2 regions of the Solibacillus sp. genome follow, and region 2 is predicted to be linked to the other one. Evidence: riboswitches for the same ligand, from Rfam matches in the RefSeq annotation. Region 2 holds a riboswitch; the other holds the start of a gene.
The links. Region 2 has a riboswitch for S-adenosylmethionine ahead of ABS917_RS13590 (methionine ABC transporter ATP-binding protein). Riboswitches for the same ligand answer to the same signal wherever they lie in the genome.
Positions count from the first base shown of each region.

Region 1 (5,360 bases), on a different contig from region 2:
AACATTGTAAAATATTCAATACATACTATTAGTACCAAGTAGTAATTCTGAATTCGAAAGGAGCACAACACTTGATCAACGCGTTAATTATTATTTGTGCTTATTTAATCGGTTCCATTCCATCAGCATTATGGATTGGCAAAATTTTTCACAAAACGGATATTCGACAACAAGGCAGCGGCAATTTAGGAACGACCAATACATTTAGAGTATTAGGCAAAAAACCGGGCATCGCCGTATTGCTTATTGATATATTAAAAGGAACGGCTGCGGTATTGCTACCATTATTGCCGTTTTTCGCAGACAGCACTGTCCATCCCTTAATCTTGGGTGTAATTGCGGCTGCGGGCCATATGTTCCCGATTTTCGCTAGTTTCCGTGGAGGAAAAGCGGTTGCTACAAGCGGCGGTGTTATATTAGGCTATAATTTACCGTTATTTTTAATTTTAATCATTGTTTTTGTCATCGCCTTAAAGTTAACTAAAATGGTCAGCTTGTCATCTATGATTGTGTCCGCTGCAGCGGTTATTTATGTAATTGGTCATTGGATGATAACAGGTGAATATGCATTATTCATATTAGTTGTCGTTCTGGCAGGCTTCATTTTTTACCGTCACCGTGAAAATATTAAGCGGATTAAAGCCGGTACTGAACCGAAAATTAAAGGATTTTAAACTATTGACTGAAAGGGTTTCCCTTCAGTCTTTTTTTGTGCCTGAAATTCAGAACGCGAGCTTTGTAAGTTTTTTTTATTTACTGCATAATGGCAGTAGAGGTGAAATATATGGAAATCAAACTATCAGAAAAAGCACTTAATTGGTTTAAACAAGAGATGGAAGTAGAAAAAGGCGATTTTATTCGCTTTTATGCACGGTATGGAGGTTCTTCACCTTTTCATGAAGGGTTTTCGTTAGGCATGACACGGGAGCAGCCGCATGAAATAGGCACCGAAACGGTTGTGGATAATATTCATTTCTACATCGAAAAAACCGATGAATGGTTTTTTAATGGACATCATTTAGTTGTAGATGTCGCCGATTCGTCCGATGAATTAACTTATTCGTATGAAAAATAAAAGCCGTATCTCCGCTTCCTTATACGAACAATTTGCCGCTCAAAAAGTTCAAATGTTTCGAATTTATTGTAAATCCATTTTTGCCGATTCAATCGTTATAATGAGTAAGGATTATATCAAGGATTGATGAGGGATTACATGTGAAAGTGAAACAGGAATTTTATTGGCGCTGCGTATTTTTTATTGCAGGCATCATTGTTTTATCATTAGGCGTCGCATTGACGATTAAAGGACAAATACTTGGCGTTGGGTCATGGGATGTTCTTCATATCGGACTACAAAAAAACTTGGGCTTAACGGTCGGTATGTGGTCTATTATTTTAGGCTTGCTCATTCTGGCTGTTGATACGTTTTTCACGAAAAGATTGCCGAAAGTCGGAACTTATTTGGACATGTTCCTGACAGGGATTTTCATTGATATATTTTTGTTAGTATTACCGGATGCGAATACACTGTTAGAACAAACATTGGCGTTTGTTGTTGGCGTTGTCCTGCTCGGCTTCGGCTGCGGGATGTATATGGTCGCAAACCTCGGTGTAGGGCCCCGTGATACGTTGATGCTGCTGTTCGTGCATCGTCTTGGCTGGAGTGTCAACCGCGCACGTACGACAATGGAAGTAACAGTTGCTGTTTTAGGTTTTGTATTGGGTGGACCAGTCGGAGTCGGTACTGTATTTATGGCGTTCGGCTTAGGGCCTGTCGTACAATGGGCGCTCAAATGGAACGGAAAGCTGTTCCACCGCGCAGCAGGTGTCGAAAGTGTTGTTATATAAATAATGAGGAGAGCAAGCATCATGCGTTTGCTTTCTTTTTTTACGCCTAATTAAATTGTTACAATTTTCAAAAAATACTTTCGTAAGATTGGAAAAAAGTGCATAGTAGTATGTGGAGGTGTTTTTAAATGATACATATTGAAAATATCCATTTATATCGCAATGACAAAAAGATTTTAAACGATTTAAGCTGGCATGTACAAAAGGGACAGCATTGGGCCATTTTAGGGCTGAACGGCTCCGGTAAAACGACTTTGCTGAAAGTAATTAACGGCTATATTTGGCCAAATGAAGGAAACGTCCAAGTACTGGGTGAAACATATGGGAAGACATATATACCAAAACTGCGGACTCGGATCGGCTGGGTCAGCAATGCGATGATCGATAATTTCAACTGGCAGGATAATGCGATTGAAATCGTGCTCAGTGGAAAATTCGGTGCCCTTCGCCTGTTCAATGATGTGACGGAAGAAGAAATAGAACATGCTGTTTCGATTATGAAGCATTTTCACTGCGACCATTTAGCGAATAAATCATTCGAGCATTTGTCACAAGGTGAACGGCAGCGTGTTCAAATAGCAAGGGCCATTATGGCGGATTCGGAAATTTTGATATTGGATGAGCCGTGTGGCGGTCTGGACTTGATCGAACGGGAAAACTTGCTGCAAACGATTGAACAGATTGCAGAAGCAGAAAACGGCCCTACCCTTATTTATGTTACGCATCATGTAGAAGAAATACTTCCTTGTTTTAGCCATGTACTTTTAATGAAAGACGGAAAAAATGTCGAAGCCAATACACGCGAAGTTGTTTTAACTAACGAATTATTAAGCGATTTCTTCGGGCGGGAAATCAGTTTGCAGATCGAACGCGAACGTGCCTGGGTCGCAATTAAATAAACGAACCAGCAGGAGTCCATCTCTTGCTGGTTCGTTTCATTTATAAACATTAAATATGATATTCAATATTTTCATCGACGTAATGCCATTCATACGGTGTTTCTTGGTAAACGTAGTAGTTCAGCCAGTTGTAGAACAACAGATGAGAATGGGCACGCCAAACATTTTTCGGTGCCTGCAGCGGGTCGTTGTTCGGGAAATAGTTAATCGGAATTTCCGTATTGTCCGGATCCTTCTCAACATCGCGGAAGTACTCATCCGATAATGTCGTTGCATCATACTCCAAATGTCCTGTAATCATTATATGCTTATTGTTTTTCGATTGAACGATAAACACGCCCGCATCATCCGAATAGCTTAGTAAACGCAAGTCAGGGTGTGCCCTCACTTCATCAATCGAAACCGATGTATGGCGTGAATGAGGTGCCACATACTCATCACTGAAGCCCCTTACTAAATCTACTGTTAAATCCGTGATCACATGTGAATAAACACCGGAGCACTTTTTCGGCAATTCGAATTTTCCGATGCCAAAATGGTGATACAGGGCAGCTTGAGCGCCCCAACATATATACATGATTGAAGTCACATGTTCATTTGCCCAATCCATTACATGCGTAATTTCATTCCAGTAGCCTACATCTTCAAAATCCATTTTCTCTACTGGCGCTCCCGTAATAATGAGTCCATCAAAACGGCGGTGCTTCACTTGGTCAAACGTCCGGTAAAACGTATCTAAATGCGATTTGGAAACATTTTTTGATTCGTATGTAGCCGTGTTTAAAAATGTCACATCTACCTGTAATGGTGTGTTACCGAGTAAGCGCAGTAATTGCAGTTCGGTTTTCTCTTTTTCAGGCATTAAATTAAACACTAAAATATTTAACGGTCGAATCTGCTGTGTTTTCGCACGGTCTTCCTCCATGACGAAAATCTTCTCTTTTCTAAGCAGTTCACCCGCCGGTAAATGTTTCGGAATATTAATCGGCATTCCACTTTCCCCCTCATAAGCTTTTTCAACTATCTTTTAATAATCTGTGGTATTCAGGCAATGCATTGTTTTAAGAGCGAAACGAACCGTTCCGGAACAATATAAAAAGCCCCTCTCATTCCAGCAAAACAGAATTGAGAGGGGCTTTTTTACCCGTTCTTATCTGCCAAGGTTAACACCTTGCTGGAAGTAGCACCTTTCTAGTTGTACTAGAGGTTGCTGAAGCATCATCGGGCCAAGTCCCTCCGCTTCTCTTGATAAGACTATTAAATTGTCATTAGTGTATCATGTACTTTATAATTTTGCAATAATTCCAAAAATATTATTTCACTCTTCCTGCAGCTGTTCTTTTTCTATATTGAATAAAATTTTCTCCAGCTGTTCATCCCAAACACGTGTCAATGTATTGTATACCCGTACAAAATGCCTGTTCTCCTTTTGATCAAAAAGTAAAAAACATAGGACCGGTATATCATTAATCTGGATCGATTCAGTTGAAACAACACTTGTTATATAGTGCGGTACTTCATCTTCCGCCACGGGTTGTTCGGAAAGTTGCTGTTGAATGAAATCAATCAGCACGGTTTCTTCAATCGCTTCGATTTCTTCTGTTTCGATTGTCGGGAAAGGCTCCGGAAACTCTTCCAAGTCCGCAAATTCCTCCAGATCGCCCTCCAATGGCTGTTCATGAATCGGGCTGTATTGAATAAAATAACTTGTTTCTTCAAGTTCTTCTTCAAAAATGCCCGATTCCAGCTGTGCTTTCCCTTTAGCAGTAAGTGCAAATTCCTGTTCCTTCACAATCATACCCAGTCGTAACATTTTATTCGTCAAATCATGGATAAATAACGGTTCCACCAATAAAATTTCGGCTAAAAGCTCTACATTTTTCAGTTTCGCCTTCTCAAATGAAATGAGCATCATCTTCATTAAAATATCCATGGCATTGCGCATCACCGGATGATATTTCACTTCCAATGTGTGAATCGGAATGGCATATTGCATTTGCTTTTTGATTTCAATGGACGGGTTTTGGACGAGTTCTTTCTGCAGCTGTAAAACTGTATTTTGTAAATCCATTCAATCCCCCTGTTTCTACACAGCAAAATAGCCGTCCTGCTCTTTTGCTGTCGTTAATACATGGGCATACATATCCCGTGTTTTCGCGCTCTTTGGACGTTTTGTAAACATTTCGGTACTGCCGATCATAATAAGCAGTTCCCGAGCGCGGGATAATGCAACATTCAGACGGCGGTAATCTTTCGCAAACCCTATTTCTCCGCGTTCATTGTCATGATTCCGCACCATGCTGACGATAATCACATCCATCTCCATCCCTTGGAATTTATCGACCGACCCTGTACGGATGTGTAAATGAGGTACATTGATTTCCTGTTCAATCAGACGATTGATGCGCTTCACCTGCTCCGCGTAGAATGAAATAACGCCCACCGATTTTAATGCGTCATGTGGAATCAGCCCTTGTGCTTTCGCTTGTTCCGTTGCAGCATTTAATTCAAGAAGCTGCTCTTTAATCTGTTCCAGTTCAGCTAAATTGAATAAACTCGAGCCTTCCTTCATACGCTCTTCAAAATACGGCTTGGCGTTTGGTATATCAAGCC
Region 1 is NZ_JBELZM010000014.1:24,243-29,602, reverse strand. It holds gene plsY (glycerol-3-phosphate 1-O-acyltransferase PlsY) at 72-674, shown strand; gene ABS917_RS13775 (HesB/YadR/YfhF family protein) at 785-1,075, shown strand; gene ABS917_RS13770 (YczE/YyaS/YitT family protein) at 1,222-1,848, shown strand; gene ABS917_RS13765 (ABC transporter ATP-binding protein) at 1,977-2,747, shown strand; gene metA (homoserine O-acetyltransferase MetA) at 2,797-3,738, opposite strand; SAM riboswitch class I at 3,895-4,002, opposite strand; gene ABS917_RS13755 (nucleoside-diphosphate sugar epimerase) at 4,066-4,818, opposite strand; gene ABS917_RS13750 (AAA domain-containing protein) at 4,834-5,360, opposite strand, start outside.
Region 1: it holds a riboswitch for S-adenosylmethionine, as region 2 does, so the genes downstream of both, metA (homoserine O-acetyltransferase MetA) here and ABS917_RS13590 (methionine ABC transporter ATP-binding protein) in region 2, are expected to answer to the same signal.

Region 2 (5,360 bases):
TTGTAGAGGTGGCAGAACGAGAGCATATTTCTGAAGCAGCGGAGCATTTACACGTTGCCCAGTCTGCAATCAGCAGGCAAATTGCCAACCTGGAAGAAGAACTCGGCACACCGCTTTTTGAACGAATTGGGCGTAACGTAAAGTTGACGCCGGTCGGGAAGATTTTTTTGGAACATTGTATTACCGCACTCAAGGGAATTGATTTTGCTGCAAAGCAGGTAGAAGAATTTTTAGACCCGGCAAAAGGGACAATTAAAATAGGTTTTCCTACAAGTTTGGCAAGCTATGTATTGCCGACCGTCATTTCGGCCTTTAAAAAAGAATACCCGGAAATTTCTTTCCATCTACGCCAGGGCTCATATAAATATTTGATTGATGCAGTTAAAAATCGTGAGCTGAATTTAGCTTTGCTTGGACCATTACCACCAAAAGACGAAGCAATCAATACGACCGTGCTTTTCAGCGAAAATATCCATGCTTTGTTGCCCGCAACACATCCACTAGCAAAAAATGAGTCGATTAACCTTGTCGATTTGCGTCAAGACCAATTTGTACTTTTTCCGGAAGGCTATATTTTAAATAAAGTGGCTGTTGATGCATGCCGCTCTGTAGGCTTCATGCCGAATATTACTTCCGAGGGAGAAGATATGGATGCTTTAAAAGGGCTTGTGGCAGCAGGAATCGGTGTGACACTTTTACCGGAAAGTTCACTCTATGATTCTACTCCGCGCATGACCGTCAAAGTGCCGATTGCCATCCCTAATATAAGACGCACAGTTGGCATCATTGCACCAACATCAAGAGATCTTGCCCCATCCGAAGAAGTATTCGTTAAATTCATATCCAATTTTTATTCACGATTAACACGATTCCAATAAAAGACTTGGACAGAAATAGAAATTTCATTGGGTAAGAAGAGAAATTCCTTATTTAATAAAAGGATATTTTAGGTCCAGAAAAAAACCATTTTCTCCCCCGAAGAGAGAAAATGGTTTTATTGGATTAGTAGACCTATTTTACTCGCCTGAAACAGGTACTACAGAGCCGCCCCACTCTTCAAGGATAAAGTCTTGAATTTCTTTTGAGCGTAATGCATCAACTAATGCTTTAATTTCTTTTGAATCTTCATCGCCAGATTTTACTGCAATAATGTTTACATATGGTGATTCGCTAGACTCGATTGCGATTGAATCTTCCAATGGGTTAATGCCGTTATCGATTGCGAAGTTTGAGTTGATCAATACCGCATCGCCTTCTTCATTTTCGTACATTTGCACTAATAATTCAGCTGCTGTGTCTGCATCGAATACGAAGTTTTTCGGATTATCTACGATGTCCTTTGTTTCTGCTTTTGTTTTATCAATACCTTCTGCTAATGTGATTAAACCTTGTGCTTCAAGTAATGAAAGCATACGGCCGTGGTCTGCTACTGAGTTAGAAAGTAAAATTGTTGCACCTTCAGGAAGCTCTTCTAAAGATGAATATTTTTTAGAGTAAATACCGATTGGCTCGATATGAATACCGCCAGCATTTGCAAAGTCATAATCGAAATCTGCTTTTTGTGCTTCGAAGTATGGAATGTGCTGGAAGTAGTTTGCATCTAAATCACCGTTTTCTAAATCTTGGTTTGGAAGTACGTAATCCGTATAAGATTCGATTTCCAGCTCAATACCTTGTTCCTCTAAAATTGGTTTAACTTTTTCAAGGATTACTGCGTGTGGTGTATTTGATGCACCAACTACTAATTTCTCATCTTCGCCGCCACATGCCGCTAAAGCTAGTACTGAAGCTCCTAAAATAACACTTGATAATAATTTCTTCATTTGTTTTACCTACCCTTTTTTTAGTTTGTTCAGTTTATCGAAACAATTTTTATATTCTGATTATTCATCTTGTAGACGCGCACTTTTTTAAAGTTTGCGTCCACATTGTTTCGATGCACCAATATTTATAATTACGGCCTTATTAGCCACTAACTATCGTTTGTCCACTCTTGCTGTAATGAAATCCCCAATATACTGGATGATGAATACGACAACTAAAATTAAAACTGTTGCCATTAATGTCACATCTGTCCTGTTACGCTGGAAACCGTCAAGGAATGCCAGGTTTCCTAAACCACCAGCACCGATAATGCCGGCCATTGCTGTATATCCTACTAACGCGACAGCTGTAACAGTAATACCAGAAATTAATGCCGGTAAGCTTTCCGGAATCAGCACTTTCCAAATAATCGTAGAAGTTTTCGCTCCCATTGAGCGTGCCGCTTCAATGACACCTTTATCAATTTCTCTTAATGCTATTAATACCATGCGCGCATAAAATGGTGCTGCCCCAATAATTAGCGCAGGTAATGCTGCATTGGCGCCACGGATTGTTCCAAGTAAAAACTTTGTGAACGGAATTAATAAAATGATTAAGACGATAAAGGGAATCGACCGGAAAATATTTACGAGTGATCCTGTCAAAAAGTGTACAATTTTATTTGCCCATAATTGATTGTCGCTCGTTAAAAATAAGACAATACCAATTAAAAGTCCCAGTATAAATGTGATGACTGTCGCAACAGCCGTCATATACATTGTTTCATATGTTGCTTCGAGCATTTTACCCCAATCTACGTTCGGAAATAATTGATTAAACATGCTCAATCACCTCCGCCTGAATTTCTTGCTTCGCTAAAAAGCTCAATGCTTCCGCGACTGCTTTCGGCTCGCCATCGATATGAATAAACAATGTACCGAACGAACCGCCCGTTGTATTTGAGATTTTGCCATGCACTATATTTACAACTACGTCAAATTGCTTAATCATTTGTGAGATGACAGGCTGTTCTGTCGTTGCCGCAGCAAAAGTTAATTTAGCGATTTTGCCTTCTGGATAATTAGCTAAAATCTGTTCCAGTGATGCTTGTGTTTCCTGTGTCTCCCCAGAAGCTTGCGATACGAAGTTCTTCGTAATCGGTGCTTGTGGATGCTGGAATACTTGTAATACATCTCCCTGTTCCACTACTTTTCCGGCTTCCATAACAGCTACTCTGTTACAGATTTTACGGATAACATGCATTTCATGTGTAATGAGTACAATTGTAAGTCCGATGTGTTGATTAATATCAAGCAGCAGTTCCAAAATCGAATCTGTTGTTTCAGGATCAAGTGCTGAAGTCGCTTCATCACATAAAAGCACTTCCGGATTGTTTGCCAACGCACGGGCAATGCCAACACGCTGCTTTTGGCCGCCTGAAAGTTGAGAAGGATACGCTTTCCCTCTTCCTTTTAAACCAACAAGTTCAATTAGCTCTTCTACTCGTTTTTCACGATCAGCTTTTGAAACACCTGCTATTTCAAGTGGAAATGCGATGTTTTCTTCAACTGTACGTGACCAAAGTAAATTGAAGTGCTGGAAAATCATACTTATTTTTTGACGTGCTTCTCGTAGTTTTGCCCCGGAAGCTTTTGCAATATCCTGACCGCCTACTATGACAGAGCCTGTCGTTGGCTTTTCCAAACCGTTCAATAGGCGAATCATTGTACTTTTACCGGCACCACTGTAGCCGATAATACCGTATATTTCTCCTTTGTTAATCGATAGACTTACATTATCAACTGCTGTAAGTTTACCGTTTTTCGTGTTATACACTTTTGTAATATTTTGTATATCAATCATCGGTTGTACTCCTTCTAAATTGAAATAACCTTCCTGCTATTTCAATATCATCTTCTTTTTTTCATTCAAAACCTCCGCTGAATGAAAAAAACCTTTCTACCAAGACAAGTAGAAAGGTTTCACATACATTTATACGGTAAACCGTTCTCTCATCTTTCAAAGTTTACACTTTGTGTGAATTGGCACCTTTGCGAAATCGCTGGTTGCCGGGCTTCATAGGGCACTTCCCTCCACCTCTCTTTATAAGAGTAACGTTATTAAGTTTTATTATTATGAATGTTACTTTATCACGACAAAGTGACTACGTCAATTACTTTTTTAATATTTCATACAAAAACGGTACGGATTTAAATGCATAAATTTTATTCGTTAGTTCCCCGTTGTCTGAAACGATTAAACAAGGTACACTTTCAATTTTCAATTCATAAGGCAAATCCCCTAAATAATTGATATTTGCCATACCAAGCGGGAGATCTGGTAGTAATTTCTCAATGACTTCCAACATTTTTTCCGATACTTCACAAGTGCCGCACATAGGCGTATATAAGAAAAACGCTGTCTGATCATATTGTTGTACGTTCTGTTCCCACTGCTGTTTCGTCCATTGTTCCATTATACTGTCATCCTTCTTTTACTAAAAATTTTGCCTGTAGTAAAATATCCTTTAAGATTTTAGTAGGTGTTTTTTCTACTTCTACATATTCGTGAGGTATGATAAGCTGTGTCGCTTCGGGATATGCACGGTTCATCAGTTTACGTAACTTTTCACCGTTTTTATCTGCATCAAACATCGTGATAATTTCATCTTGCTCATATTCTTCCAATAAATCAATCAAATTGACTTCGCTTATTGTGCCATTTGTACAAATAATCGTCACATCCTCAGCTAATATCGGGAGTAATCTCAATTTATCGGCACGTCCTTCGACAACAAGGCATTTTCCCATACGTACACGCTTCCTTTCAAAGTCACCTTTATGTATAGAATAACAAAAAAACACTAAAACCTTTAATTAGAAGGCTTTAGTGTTCCAGATTATTGTTCGATTAAAGCAGTGTAAGCATCTGCGTCTAATAATTCTTCAACTTCCGCTTCACTTGTTAACTCAACAGTAACCATCCATGCATTTCCGTATGGAGATTCATTTACGAATTCCGGATTGTCCAGTAATTCTTCGTTGATTGCAACTACTTTACCCGAAAGTGGTGCATATAGTTCAGAAACTGTTTTAACAGATTCTACACTACCGAAAGGCTGATCCTTTGAAATTTCATCGCCTACTTCAGGTAACTCTACGAATACGATATCGCCTAATTCAGACTGTGCGAAATCTGTAATACCGATTGTCGCTTTACCGTCTTCAATTTTAACCCACTCATGCTCTTTTGAATAACGTAATTCTTTTGGTGTGCTCATTCGAAAACCTCCATGTTATATGTAGTACATTCAAGTTCATTTTGCCATATTTCGTTCGGAAATACAATGTGAATAACTGTTTATTTCCAAGTTTCTAAGAAGTCAGACTCCTTAAATCCTAAAGTTAATTTTTTTCCATCTGTTACGATCGGTCGCTTAATTAACATACCATCTGATGCCAATAGCTCTAATTGCTCATCCTCGGACATTGTCGCTAATTTATCTTTAAGACCTAATTCCCGATATTTCATACCAGACGTATTGAAGAACTTCTTTA
Region 2 is NZ_JBELZM010000013.1:116,550-121,909, reverse strand. It holds gene gltC (glutamate biosynthesis transcriptional regulator GltC) at 1-878, shown strand, start outside; gene ABS917_RS13600 (MetQ/NlpA family ABC transporter substrate-binding protein) at 1,017-1,823, opposite strand; gene ABS917_RS13595 (methionine ABC transporter permease) at 1,977-2,645, opposite strand; gene ABS917_RS13590 (methionine ABC transporter ATP-binding protein) at 2,638-3,666, opposite strand; SAM riboswitch class I at 3,813-3,915, opposite strand; gene ABS917_RS13585 (thioredoxin family protein) at 3,977-4,279, opposite strand; gene ABS917_RS13580 (toprim domain-containing protein) at 4,287-4,613, opposite strand; gene gcvH (glycine cleavage system protein GcvH) at 4,703-5,083, opposite strand; gene ABS917_RS13570 (arsenate reductase family protein) at 5,164-5,360, opposite strand, start outside.